Regions from separate parts of the Microbacterium sp. HMH0099 genome, predicted to be linked through region 2. Evidence: predicted binding sites of a transcription regulator. Region 2 holds the regulator's gene; the other holds the start of a gene.
The links. Region 2 encodes HrcA, which represses chaperone genes, less so after heat shock. Its sites were predicted from a motif close to TTNGCACTCGNNNNNNNCGAGTGCNAA; they were not measured.

Region 1: a site for HrcA is predicted at 4,721-4,747, ahead of groES (co-chaperone GroES). Genes of this name have one in related genera too.

The regions. Positions count from the first base shown of each region.
Region 1 covers NZ_JBMRJR010000005.1:312,986-319,883, forward strand. Annotated here, with positions in the region: gene ACO03V_RS13480 (LuxR C-terminal-related transcriptional regulator) at 1-2,397, opposite strand, end outside; gene ACO03V_RS13485 (Hsp70 family protein) at 2,429-4,348, opposite strand; gene groES (co-chaperone GroES) at 4,827-5,123, shown strand; gene rarD (EamA family transporter RarD) at 5,251-6,192, shown strand; gene ACO03V_RS13500 (ABC transporter substrate-binding protein) at 6,376-6,898, shown strand, end outside.
Region 2 covers NZ_JBMRJR010000003.1:83,775-90,672, forward strand. Annotated here, with positions in the region: gene lepA (translation elongation factor 4) at 1-668, shown strand, start outside; gene ACO03V_RS07600 (DUF1990 family protein) at 722-1,366, shown strand; gene hemW (radical SAM family heme chaperone HemW) at 1,366-2,583, shown strand; gene hrcA (heat-inducible transcriptional repressor HrcA) at 2,719-3,759, shown strand; gene dnaJ (molecular chaperone DnaJ) at 3,811-4,932, shown strand; gene ACO03V_RS07620 (16S rRNA (uracil(1498)-N(3))-methyltransferase) at 4,935-5,669, shown strand; gene ACO03V_RS07625 (HIT domain-containing protein) at 5,739-6,086, shown strand; gene ACO03V_RS07630 (PhoH family protein) at 6,136-6,898, shown strand, end outside.

The DNA of each region.
Region 1 (6,898 bases), on a different contig from region 2:
GATGAAGATCGTCATCCCGATCTCGGCGTACGTCTTGCCCTGCAGCACGAGGGCGGCCACCTCGCGCTCGCGCTCGCTGAGGACGCTCTTGTACTCCGTCGTGCGGGGCGTCAGCATCACGGGCCCGGCCTCCGGCGCCTCGGCCGGCGCGGTCGTCTCCGCCCGCTCGCGCGGGTGGAGCTGACGGGCGCACGCGAGGAGACGCGCGATGACGCGACGGTCGGAGGACTTGCTCGCTCCGTGGCTGGCCAGACGCGCGCCGTCCCAGGCGAAGCCCGCCGCGGCGAGACCCGCGGCCGCATCCTCGATCGCGTCGACGTCGACCTCTCCCGTCAGGACCTCCGTCCAGACCCGGCCGGCGTGCGCGAGCCGGGCGGCCAGCGCGGAGTGCTCGGCGGCGGCGCGCAGCGCGCGGGCGTGCACGGTCAGCTCCTCCGGGCTGCCCAGCAGGATGCTCGCCTGCAGCAAAGACCACTGCAGCGGAGCCGCCCAGAGCGCCGGCTGACCGAGACCCTCCAGCAGGCGTTCGGCCTGCGCGACCTGCGGGCGCACCGACGCGAACTCGCCGAGGCGGGCGGCCGAGACGGCGAACTCGCCGAGCGGGATGAGAGTGAACAGGTCGATCTGCGCCCGTAGGAGCGAGCCCTGGGCCCGCTGCCAGACCGGGGCCAGCTCGGACGGCTGTCCGTGCCGGCGGGTGAAGCCGAGCTCGACCGCGTCGGCGAGGAAGCGATCGCGGGGGGACAGCGGCCGTCCGCTCGTCGCGACGGTGTGCAGCGCCGCCTCCGCCTCCGCCGGGTGCTCCAGCTGCACGGCGACCCAGGCGCGCCACAGCAGAAGCCGGGGTCGTGCCCACGCGCCGCCCTGCTCGCCGGCGATCGCGGCGTCGAGCGCCGTCTGCGCGACGACCGGCTCTCCCCGGTGCAGGGCGACCAGCGCCGCCAGGACGGCGGGCAGCTCCGGCAGCGGGGCGTCGCTCCCGGACGCGGTGTACATCTCGCTCGCGCGCACCAGGTCCGAGACGCCGGCGTGGGCGTCGGCCCCGAGAGAGGCCCGCAGGCCGCGGGACAGCAGCTCGAGCGAGACGCCGTGGGCGGTCGGGATGGAGCGGGCCGGGGCCGAGGTCGGCTCCGCGGCGGGGTCGGGGTGGCCGGCGGCCGTGGCAGCGACGAGCCACTTCGCGCGGCTCTCGGGCGTACGCGGCTGACCGCCGCGATAGACCTGTGAGCCGAGGTCGAGATCGCCGCGCATAGCCCAGACGGCGGCCGCCATGTCGAGGGCCTCCTCGTCCGGGGCCTCGTCGGCGCGCCGGAGCAGCACGTCGACGAAGGCGCCGGCCGCGTCGATGTCACCGAGCGCCCAGGCGGCGCGGGCGCGTCGCAGCGCCAGCACGTCGGCGTCCGCACCCGCGGTCTCCGCGGCGCGGTACAGCTCCGCCGCCTTGGCGGGGTCCCGCGACAGCTCGCGGTCGCCGTCGACGAGCAGGGCGGATGCCACCCGGGCATCCGTCGCGCCGCCGAGAAGCGCCTGCACGGAGGCGGCATCCTGGACGAGTCGTGCGAAATAGAGCTCGAGCAGGCGCTCGGCCGTGAGGTGGGCGCGCACGGCGTCGCGCACGACGGGGACCGTGCGGCCGCCGCGCTGCAGCAGACCGGCGTCGTATCCGGCCGCGCAGGCGGGGCCGGAGGCGTTCTCGAGGGCCCCGCGCTCGTCCAGGCAGAGGGCCTCGACCTGTCGGCGCACGGACGCGTCGAGGGAGTCGATGCGGTGCGAGACGAGGTCGAAGAGCGAGCGCGAGATCTCCTCGTGGTCGCAGCGCCCGTCGCAGGCGACGTCGCCGTGCAGCACCAGCGCCTCGGCGGTCAGCCAGGCCAGGCCGCCCGTCATCTCGAGCATCGCGCCGATGCACGCGCGGGAGGCGGGCGTCGGCGTGCCGCCGACGAACGTCGCCACGTCGGACGCGGACACGTGACCCAGCAGCACCGGCGGCTGGTGACGTTCGACGTCCTCGAGGAGGGCGCGCAGCACCGGGGACTCCGGGTCGGGGCGGGTGCTGAGGAGGACGGTGGCCGTCCCCTCGCGCAGACGCGCGGAGAGAGCGGTGAGCAGCGCGTCGTCGAGGAGATGGGCGTCGTCCACGACGATCACGCCGCCGGGGGCGGCATCCATCTCCGCCCCGGCGACGAGCGCGGTCGGAGCGGCGCCGGACGCGCGGAGCGCGGCGAACAGGTGACGAAGAACCCGGGACTTGCCCGCGCCGGCCGTCCCGACCACCGCGAGGGGCGCGGGGTCGGCGGCGTCGACGTACGCGGTGATCAGGGTGCGGGCGACGCGCGGCAGCAGGACGCCGCCGAGGTCCGGAATGGCAGGGTCGGACGACGTGGTCGAGATCGACATCGAGGTGCTTCCTCGTTCCGGGCGGCGCGACTCAGCCGACGGGCTCGGTGGAGCCCGGGTCCGGCGTCGAGGTCTCGGCCGGCGGCTGCGTCGTCTCGGCCGGGGGCTCCGGCTGCGGCTCCTCGGTGACCGGCGGCTGCGTCTCGGCCGGGGTCGTCGGGGGCGGGTCCGACGGCGAGGGGGACGTCGTGCCCGGGTCCGACGGCGAGGGCGACGTGGTCCCCGGATCCGACGGCGACGGCGACGTGGTGCCGGGGTCGCTGGGGGAGGGGGAGGTCGTCCCGGGGGCGGTGGTGCCCGTCTCGGTGTCCGTCGGCGTCGTCGGCGAGGAGCTGTTGCCGGTGGTCGGGGCCGTGGAGCTGCCGCCCTGACCACCCGTGCTGCCGCCGCCCTGCTGGCCGCCGCCACCGCCGCCACCACCGTTGCCTCCGCCGGACGCGGGGGCGGGCGCCGCCTGGTTGACCGGTGCGACCGGCGAGGCGCTGCTGCGCTTCTCGTTCGTCTTGGGGGCCTGACGCTGCTGCGCGCGGGCGCGCGGGTTGCTGGCGCCGGACGACCGCTCGGGGGCGGCCTCCTGCTGCGGGGCGGCCGGCTCCTGCGCCGCGACGGGCTGAGTTTCCGGGGCGGCGATGTTCTCGGGCGTCTCGGAGGGCTCACCGAAGGGCAGGAACTTGCTGTCCTCGCGGTCCTCGGCCAGGGGCTGCGACGTCATCTCCGCGTCGGAGCGGGCCAGGATGCCGGCGCCGAGTGCGGGGACGCTCACGAACCCGACCCCGACGGCCAGGGCGGTGACCCCGGCCGCGACGTAGGCCGTCGCCGGGACGCGACGGAACCAGGGAGCGCGCTTCTCCGCACGCGTCGGGCGGAAGCCGGCCGCGGCGATCGGGTCGTCGTCGTCCTCTGCGTCCTCGTCGACCTCGTCGTCCGTCACCGCGGCAAGGGGACCGCGGGCGTCGTCGGCAGCCACCCGGGCCGCGCCGAGGGCGATGATCGCCTTGGGGTCGGCGTCCACCGCGATCGGGCGGTCGAACCGCTCCGACAGCAGCTGGGCCACGCGCGGGATCCGCGACGTGCCGCCGGTGAGGAGGATGGCATCCAGGTCCTCGGCGGTCAGCCCGGACTGCTCGAGCGCCGTCTCCAGAACCTCGATCGTGCGCTCGATCTCGGGCTCAATCATGTCCTCGAACTCGGCGCGCGTAAGGCGCACCGCGCCGTGGCCGTCGCCGACGAGCACGGGGACCACGGCCTCGCCGTCGAAAGACAGCGACTCCTTGGCCTCGACGCACTCGCGGCGCAGGGAGGCCAGCGCCATCCGCAGCCCGGGGTCGGTGGCGGCGGCGGCCATCGTCGCCGCGGGGAGACCGGCCGTGCGGACGGTGTGCCGCAGCACGATGTCATCGAAGTCGGCTCCGCCGAGGTCGGAGATGCCGACGGGTGCGCCGACGAAGTCCACGTGACCGTCGCGCGACTTCTGGAGGATGACGGTGTCGAAGGTGCCGCCGCCGAAGTCGTAGACGGCCAGGGCGCGGCCGCTCTCGAGCGGGTGAGTGGACTCGTAGTGCCGCGCGGCGGCCTCGGGCTCGGTGATGACGTGCACGTCGTTCCAGCCGAGGCGGCCGATCGAGTCCTGTACGAGACGTGTGCGGTATTCGCCCCACGTCACGGGGACGGAGACGGCGATCCCGGCGGGGTGCTGTCCCTCGCGCTCGACCGCGGTGCCGATGACCCAGCCCACGACGAGGGCGTAGAGATCCTGCGGCGAGAAGCGGCGGTCGGCGGCGACGATCGGGACGTCGTCACCGATGCGGCGTTTGAACTCGCGCACCAGCCGCTCGGGCTGGGCCGTTCCCCGGCGTTCCGCGGCGTCTCCGAAGAGAAGTCCGCTGTCCGAGACGAAGACGGTCGTCGGCGTGCTGTCGGCGTTCCGCCCCAGCGGAAGCGGTGTCGCCACCAGCGTTCCGTCCGGTGCAGAGCGCGCGGTAGCCGCGGCCGTCCTGCTCGTCCCCACATCGATCGCCAAGTAGTACGGCGTTCCCATTGATATGACCCCCAGCAGGGTGCGCAGGGACGCCGAAGCAGCCCCACTCATCCCCAAGTTTCCGCCGTCGTCGTAGACAGCGGTTCGCTTTCGTCGCTTCATGCCCCTTACGCAGCGACGCCCTTGCGAGCAGTGTGTCACAGGGGGGCCGGGGATGAAAGGGCAGGTGGAAGACAATGACCGGGTGTTCGGAAAATACCCGGAATCATGCGGGTTCCCGTGAACCGGGGGTTCGAGCGGCATCCAGATGGTGTATAAGCACCCCTCGGCGCTCGCGAGCCCGGACTGGCACTCGCGTTGCATGAGTGCCAGCGCTTCTCTACACTCGGATTAGCACTCTCCCCGCGTGAGTGCTGACAAGTCTTCTGTAACGAGAAAGAAGAGGTAGACCGTGTCGGTTTCCATCAAGCCGCTCGAGGACCGCATCGTCATCAAGCAGGTCGAGGCTGAGCAGACCACCGCGAGTGGTCTCGTCATCCCCGACACCGCCAAGGAGAAGCCGCAGGAGGGCGAGGTCGTCGCCGTCGGCCCCGGCCGCATCGACGACAACGGCAACCGCGTCCCCCTCGACGTCGCCGTCGGCGACCGCGTGCTCTACAGCAAGTACGGCGGCACCGAGGTCAAGTTCGGCGCCGACGAGTACCTGGTGCTCTCGGCCCGCGACGTCCTCGCGGTGGTCGTGCGCTGACCTTCGCGTTCTCGAGAGGACCCTGGATGCCATGGCATCCAGGGTCCTCTTCGTTTCGGCCGGAATGCGACGTCCCCTGGCCGTCCGACGGCGCCCGCGCCGACAGGGGCGGTCCTAGGCTGGTCGAATGACCTCCCCTGCTCCCGCTCCTGCCGGCGGGGCGTTCCGCGGGGGACTGTACGCTCTCGGCGCCTACCTCCTCTGGGGCGTCCTGCCGCTCTACTTCCTGCAGCTGCGGCCGACGGGCCCGTGGGAGGTCGTGGCGTGGCGGATCGTGCTGGCGTTCGCCTTCTGCCTCCTGCTGCTCACGGTCCTGCGCATCTGGCGACCGTTCCTGGCCATCGTGCGGCAGTCGCGCCTCATGGCGCTGACCGCCCTCGCCGGGGTCCTCATCTATGTCAACTGGCAGACGTATCTCATCGGCACGCTGACCGGGCACGTGATCGAGACGAGCCTCGGGTACTTCATCAACCCGATCGTGACGGTCCTGCTGGGCGTCCTGGTTTTGCGTGAACGGCTGCGGCTGCTGCCCTGGATCGCGATCGGCATCGCCGTGCTCGCCGTCGTCGTCATCGTGGTCGGCTACGGCGCCTTCCCGTGGATCGCCGTGACCCTGGCGCTGTCGTTCGGGATCTACGGGCTGGTCAAGAAGCAGATCGGACCGGCGGTGGATGCCGTCAGCGGACTCACCCTCGAGTCGTTCTGGCTCCTCCCCGTCGCGGTGGTGCAGCTCATCGCCGTCAGCGCGACGACCGGCCTCACCCTCGGCACCGCGGGTCCCGTCCACACCCTCCTGCTGCTCGCGGCCGGAGCGGTCACCGCCGTCCCCCTGCTGCTCTTCGCCTCGGGTGCGCGCCGCGCCCCTCTGACGGTGATCGGCCTGCTGCAGTTCGTCGCACCGATCCTGCAGTTCATCATCGGCGTGTGGGTGCTGCACGAGCCGATGACCGCCGAGCGATGGATCGGGTTCGGTCTGGTCTGGGTCGCACTGGTGCTCCTCAGTGCGGACTCCGTGGCCGCAGCGCGCAGGAACCGGCGGGTTCCGACCGAGGTGTCCGAGCCCGTCTGAGGGGGAGGCATCCGGTCCCACCGGGCGATCCGTGGGGTGAGGCGGCGGCCGTTATGCGCCCGTGACCGGGATGACTCACATCGTTAACGAACGGCAACACGGCGAAAACCTGGGGGCCGTTAGGTTTAGGTCACCAGGCGGCGTCCCGACGCTGCCGAACGTTCATCCACAGCAAGGAGCACTATGAGCGTCTTCACGCGCACGCGCGCGGGCAAGGTCTACGGCGGTATCGCCGTGATCGGTGCCAGCGCGCTCTTCCTCGCCGCGTGCAGCGGTGGCGGCGGCAGCGACGCAGCCCCCTCCGCCTCGTCCGGCGGGGGAGCCGTGTCCGAGTCCGACGGGACCTTCCACGTCGGCACGATCCTGCCCGCCACGGGTAACCTCGCCTTCCTCGGCCCGCCCGAGGTCGCAGGTGTCAAGCTCGCGGTGCAGGACATCGAGGCCGCTGGCGACGCGTTCCCCTTCACCGTCGAGCTCACCGAGCGCGACTCCGGTGACACCACCACCGACATCGCGACCCAGTCGGCGAGCGAGCTCGTCGACGCCGGCGCGGACGTCGTCATCGGTGCGGCGTCCTCGGGCGTCTCGTTCACGTTCGTCGACCAGCTGGTCGACGCGGGCGTGGTCCAGATCTCGCCGGCGAACACCTCGCCCGACTTCACCGACTACGCCGACGACGGCTACTACTGGCGCACCGCCCCCTCGG
Region 2 (6,898 bases):
GCGACGTCGTCTCGGTCACGAACCCCAGCGAGTACCCCGACGGCCGCGTCGCCGAGGTGTCGGAGCCGATCGTCAAGGTCGGCATCCTGCTCCCCAAGGACTACGTCGGTACGGTCATGGAGCTGTGCCAGTCCCGCCGCGGCACGCTCCTCGGCATGGAGTACCTCAGCGAGGACCGCGTCGAGCTGCGCTATCACATGCCCCTCGGCGAGATCGTGTTCGACTTCTTCGACCACCTCAAGAGCCGCACCCAGGGCTACGCGAGCCTCGACTACGAGCCCGCCGGCTCGCAGACCGCGGACCTCGTCAAGGTCGACATCCTCCTGCAGGGCGAGAAGGTGGATGCCTTCAGCTCCATCGTCCACCGCGAGAAGGCGTACAGCTACGGCACGATGATGACCGAGCGGCTGCGCAAGCTCATCCCGCGCCAGCAGTTCGAGGTGCCCATCCAGGCGGCGATCGGCGCGCGGATCATCGCGCGCGAGAACATCCGTGCCATCCGCAAGGACGTCCTCGCCAAGTGCTACGGCGGTGACATCACCCGCAAGCGCAAGCTCCTCGAGAAGCAGAAGGAGGGCAAGAAGCGCATGAAGATGGTCGGCCGCGTCGAGGTGCCCCAGGAGGCGTTCATCGCCGCGCTCTCCGGCGACGTCGACGGCAAGAAGTAGCCCCGGCTCCGCCCCTCCACCCTCCCCCCAGCCCCGACACGTACCCTGGAACCATGCGCCGGCAGAGCTTCACCGACGACACCGTCGACTACGCGGCGGTCGGCGCCACTCAGGCGCACGACCTCATGCAGTACCCGCCCGAGAAGTCCCTCCCCGCCGAGGACGCCTGGCGGATCGGCAGCGGCGAGGAGCGCTTCACCGCCGCGAGCGAGCAGCTGCTCGCCTGGGGTCCGCTCCGCGGCGGCGACCTCCGCATCAGCGACGTGCGGCCGGCGGGCGGCCCCGGCTACACCGGCGTCGCGTTCGACGCCGATGGCGCACCCGTCGCCCCCAGCCGCCTCGACGCCGACCAGCGCTTCGACGCGGACGGCACGCCGTTCGTGAGCGCCGGAGCGGGCGTCCGCCTGCACGGCCGGGTCGACGGCCACCGGGCCGACGCCGAGCTGAGGGTCATCTCGGTGATCGAGGAGCCCCGCCGCGTCGGGTACATCCTCGGCACGGTCGGGCACTCGCTCGTCAGCGGCGAGGAGCTGTTCGTCCTGGAGTGGCGCGACAACGACGAGGTCTGGTTCATCGTCCGCGCGTTCGACCGCCCCACGGCCCCCACCTACCGCCTGTTCAAGAGCCGGGTGCGCCGCCGCCGCCGCGCGCTGTTCACGCGCTACCTGCGGGCGATCTCGCCGCTGTACGCGTCCTGATGGGCGGACCCCTCCCGCTCGGCGACCCGGCCCCGGCCGACGGCCTGCTGCCGGCCGACGTCACGGCCGATCCCACGAAGGACTTCGGCGTCTACCTGCACGTGCCGTTCTGCCGCGTCCGCTGCGGCTACTGCGACTTCAACACCTACACCTCCGGAGAGCTCCGCGGCGCCCGTCAGGACGAGTTCGCCGACACGCTCGCACACGAGGTGCGCCTCGCGAGACGGGTGATGGATGCCGCGGGCCCGAGACGCATGGCATCCACCGTCTTCTTCGGGGGCGGCACGCCCACGCTCCTGCCCCCGGGCGACCTCGCGCGCATGCTGGACGCGGTGCGGGCGGAGTTCGGGATCGTCGAGGGGGCCGAGGTCACCGTGGAGGCGAACCCGGACACGCTGGACGACGCGGTGGCCGCCACGCTGGCCGCCGCCGGGGTGACGCGCGTGTCGATCGGGATGCAGTCCGCCCGTCCGCACGTCCTGGCGGTGCTCGACCGCACCCACGACCCCGCCAACGTCGCGACCGCGGTGGCCGCCGCGCGCGGCGCCGGGCTCGACGTGTCGCTCGACCTCATCTACGGCGCACCGGGGGAGTCGCTGGAGGACTGGCGCGCCTCGCTGGAGACGGCGGTGGCGCTGCAGCCCGACCACATCTCCGCGTACGCCCTCATCATCGAGGACGGCACCAAACTGGCCCGGCAGATCCGCTCGGGGCTCGTGCCGATGCCGGACGACGACCTCCAGGCCGACATGTACGAGCTGGCCGACGACCTCCTCGCCGCGGCCGGGTACGACTGGTACGAGGTCTCGAACTGGTCGCGCGGGGTCGATCACCGCTCCCGCCACAACCTCGCCTACTGGCGCGGGACGGACTGGTGGGGCTTCGGTCCGGGCGCGCACAGCCACGTCGGCGGTCTGCGCTGGTGGAACGTCAAGCACCCCGCCGCCTACGCCCAGCGGCTCGCGGCGGGGGAGTCGCCGGCCGCCGCGCGCGAACGGCCCGACGAGGAGGCCCGGCGCCTGGAGTCGGTGCTGCTGCGCAGCCGCATCCGCGAGGGTCTCGCCGTCTCGGAGGTGCAGGGGGAGGGCCGCCGCGCCGTCGCCGCTCTCATCGCGGACGGGCTCATCGAGGGCGGGGACGCCGTGCGGGGGCGGATCGTGCTCACCCGGCGCGGCCGCCTGCTGGCCGATGCCGTCGTCCGCGCGCTGACGGTCTGAGCCGGTCGCGCTCCCACGTCCGGCGCGCGGAATCGGACACGTCGCCGCGTCTGCGCGCGTCCGAGGCGCCGGGGCGGGGGCATCGATTAGAATTGGCACTCCCGTCAGCGGAGTGCCAGCAGGAAGGAGCGGAGCGTGGTATCTGAACGCGGCCTGCAGGTGCTCCGTGCGATCGTGCAGGACTACGTCGACACGCGCGAGCCGGTCGGCAGCAAGGCGATCGTCGAACGGCACGCGTTCGGCGTCTCGGCGGCCACCATCCGCAACGACATGGCCCTGCTCGAGGACGAGGAGCTCATCGCCGCCCCGCACACCTCGTCGGGACGCGTGCCGACGGACAAGGGCTACCGGGTGTTCGTCGACCACCTCGCCGAGCTCCGCCCGCTCTCGGGCGCGCAGCGCAGCGCCATCACCTCGTTCCTCGACGGCGCCGGCGACCTCGACGACCTGCTCGCGCGCACGGTCCGGGCGCTCACGCAGCTGACCGGCCAGGTCGCGATCGTGCAGTACCCGTCGTTCGCCCGGGCCAACGTCAGCCACGTCGAGCTCGTCGCCCTGGGCGGACCGCGGGTGCTCGTCATCATCGTCACCGACACCGGCCGGGTCTCGCAGCGCATCGCGCTCGTGGGGCACGAGCCCGACGAGAACGACGTCATCCAGCTGCGCTCCCGCATCGGCGCCCTGCTCGTCGGGCACAGTGTCGGAACGGCCGTGCAGCGGGTCGCCGCACACCTCGCCGAGCCGACCCGGGCGGGCATGCCGCTCGACCAGATCGTCGACGCCGTGCTCCGGGTCGTCGCCGAGGAGCTCGAGGGCTTCCGACAGGACCGGCTCGTCATGGCCGGTGCGGCCACCCTCGCCAAGCGCGAGCAGGACTTCCGCGGCAGCATCTACCCGCTGCTGGAGGCCATCGAGGAGCAGGTGACGCTGCTGCGCCTCATGAGCGAGATGGTCGCGGACGACCAGGGCCTCTCGGCCAGCATCGGCCGCGAGAACGAGCCCTTCGGCCTCGTCGAGGCCTCCGTCCTCGCGAGCCGCTACGACGGCGCCGCGGGCGGCGCCCGGGTGGGCCTGCTCGGCCCGACCCGGATGGACTACTCCTCCAACCTCGCGGCGGTCCGCGCCGTCGCGCACTATCTCACCCGGTTGCTCGAAGACGACGACAGCGCGCGCTGACGAGCATCCCGACCGACGACGACACCCGCACCCGCGGACAGGAAGGCGACTGTGGCTGACCATTACGAGGTCCTCGGCGTCGCGCGCGACGCCAGCCCCGACGACATCAAGCGCGCGTACCGCCGTCTGGCACGCGAGCTGCACCCCGACGTGAACCCCGGCGAGGACGCGTCCGAGCGCTTCAAGCTCGTCACCCATGCCTACGACGTGCTGAGCGACCCCGACCAGCGCCGCCGCTACGACATGGGCGGCGATCAGAGCCCGTTCGGCGGTGGGGGAGCGGCCGGGTTCGGCGGCTTCAGCGACATCTTCGAGACGTTCTTCGGCGGCGCCCAGGGCGGCGGCGGTCGCGGCGCGCGTCCCCGGTCCCGCCGGGAGCGCGGTCAGGACGCGCTCGTGCGCGTCACCCTCGACCTCGGCGACGTCGTGTTCGGTGTCCACCGCGACCTCGAGGTCGACACGGCCGTGCTGTGCGAGACCTGCCAGGGCTCGTGCACCCAGCCCGGCACCAGCGAGGTCACCTGCGACATCTGCCACGGCAGCGGCCACGTGCAGCGCACCGTTCGGAGCCTGCTCGGCAACGTCGTCACCAGCCAGCCCTGCACCGTGTGCCACGGTCACGGCACGACGATCCCCTACCCCTGCGGCACGTGCCAGGGGCAGGGCCGGGTCCGCGCCCGGCGCACGGTGTCGGTCGACATCCCCGCCGGTGTCGAGTCGGGCCTGCGCCTCCAGCTCCCGGGCTCCGGCGAGGTCGGCCCCGCCGGCGGCCCGAACGGCGACCTCTACATCGAGATCACCGTGGCCACCCACGACGCCTTCAGCCGCGAGGGCGACGACCTGGTCGCCACGCTCGAGGTCTCGATGCCCGACGCGATCCTCGGCACGACCACGTCGATCGAGTCGCTGGACGGCTCCGTCGACCTGGAGGTGCGCGCCGGCGTGCAGTCCGGCGACGTCCTGACCATCAAGGGACGCGGCATCACCCCGCTGCGCGGCTCCCAGCGCGGCGACCTCAAGGTCGGCGTGCACGTGGTGACGCCCACGCGTCTCGATCACAAGGAGCGCGCCCTCATCGAGGAGTTCGCCAAGCGCACCAAGGCCCCGAAGCCGCGCCTGGCCGAGCACCAGCAGGGAATGTTCTCGAAGTTCCGCGACCGCTTCCGGCACTGAGCGTGGCGCTGCACTTCGTCACCGACGACGCCGCCGCGGCGCGCCCGGGCGACGACATCGCCCTCACGGGCGCGGAGGCGCACCACGCCGCCGCCGTCCGGCGCGTCCGCGTCGACGAGGCGGTGACCCTCGGCGACGGCCGCGGCGTGTGGCTCGAGGGAGTCGTCACGGCGGCCACGCCGAAGCAGGTCGACGTGCGCGTGACCGGCCGCACCGAGCTGCCGGCCTCGGCGCCGCGCATCGTGCTCGTCCAGGCGCTGGCCAAGGGCGACCGCGACGAGCTCGCCGTGCAGGCCGCGACCGAGCTGGGCGTGGACGCCATCGTGCCGTGGCAGGCCGCTCGCAGCGTGTCCCGGTGGGACGCCAAGGCCGAGAAGGGCCTCGCCCGCTGGCGGACGATCGTCCGCGAGGCGGCGAAGCAGGCCCATCGCGCCTGGATCCCTCCGGTCGAGGGCGTCGCCCGCACGGCCGACCTCGTCGCGCGGGCGGGCACGTCCCAGGTCCTCGTGCTCGAGCCGTCGGCATCCGATCGCCTGTCCGCCGTCGCCGCGGAGCCCTCCGACGGACGCGACATCGTGCTCGTCGTCGGCCCCGAGGGCGGGATCGCCCCGGAGGAGCTCGCCGCGCTGGCCGACGCCGGCGCCCGTCTCGTCCGTCTCGGCGACACCGTGTTGCGAACCTCCACCGCGGGAGCGGCGGCGATCTCGGTCCTCTCCGCCGCGTCCGGCCGGTGGTGACGGTTCCCCTCGAAGGCGCCCGCGCCCGTCCCGCCCTGGGCGTCGGACCCCGTCGATAGACTGGATGCCATGACCGAGCCGTCGATCTTCACGAGAATCCTGCGCGGCGAGATCCCGGCCGAGATCGTCGCCGAGACCGAGAACGCCTTCGCCATCCGCGACATCGCCCCGCAGGCGCCCGTGCACCTGCTGGTCATCCCCAAGACCGAGCAGTACCGCAACGTCGTGGAGCTCGCCGCGGGCGACCCCGACCTGCTGACCGAGATCATCGGTCTGGCCAACTCCGTCGCCGCCGAACACGCGGACGGCGACTTCCGACTCGTCTTCAACACCGGCGCCGGTGCCGGTCAGACGGTCTTCCACGTGCACGCCCACGTCCTCGCGGGCGGCCTGAACGAAAAGAGCCTGGGTGGCTGACTCCTCCGAAGGACCCGTCGTCGAGCGCATCTACGCCGACGGCGTCGCGATGGTGCAACTCCTCGGACCGCAGGACCGACTCCTGCGCGTCGTCGAGAAGGAGCACCCCGGTGTCGACGTGCACGTGCGCGGCAACGAGATCACGCTCTCCGGAGAGGCGGACGCGGTCGCCGCGGCGAAGTCCCTCGTCGACGAGCTGATGACGATGACGCGCAACGGCCAGGGCCTGGACCCGTCCGACGTCTCGAGCTCCAGCCGCATCCTGCGCAACGACGGCGGACCGCGTCCCTCCGAGGTGCTCGGTGAGGCGATCCTGTCGTCGCGCGGCAAGGTCATCCGCCCCAAGACGCTCGGGCAGAAGGCGTACGTGGATGCCATCGAGGAGAGCACGATCGTGTTCGGCATCGGCCCGGCCGGTACCGGCAAGACCTACCTCGCCATGGCGAAGGCCGTGCAGGCGCTGCAGCGCAAAGAGGTCAGCCGCATCATCCTGACGCGTCCGGCGGTCGAGGCGGGGGAGCGGCTCGGCTTCCTGCCCGGCACCCTCACCGACAAGATCGACCCATACCTGCGGCCGCTGTACGACGCGCTCAACGAGATGATGGACCCCGACATCGTCCCCAAGCTGATGGCGACGGGCACGATCGAGGTCGCCCCGCTGGCGTACATGCGCGGTCGCACGCTCAACGACTCGTTCGTCGTGCTCGACGAGGCGCAGAACACCACGCCCGAGCAGATGAAGATGTTCCTCACGCGCCTGGGCTTCGGCACGCGCATGGTCGTCACCGGCGACATCACGCAGATCGACCTCC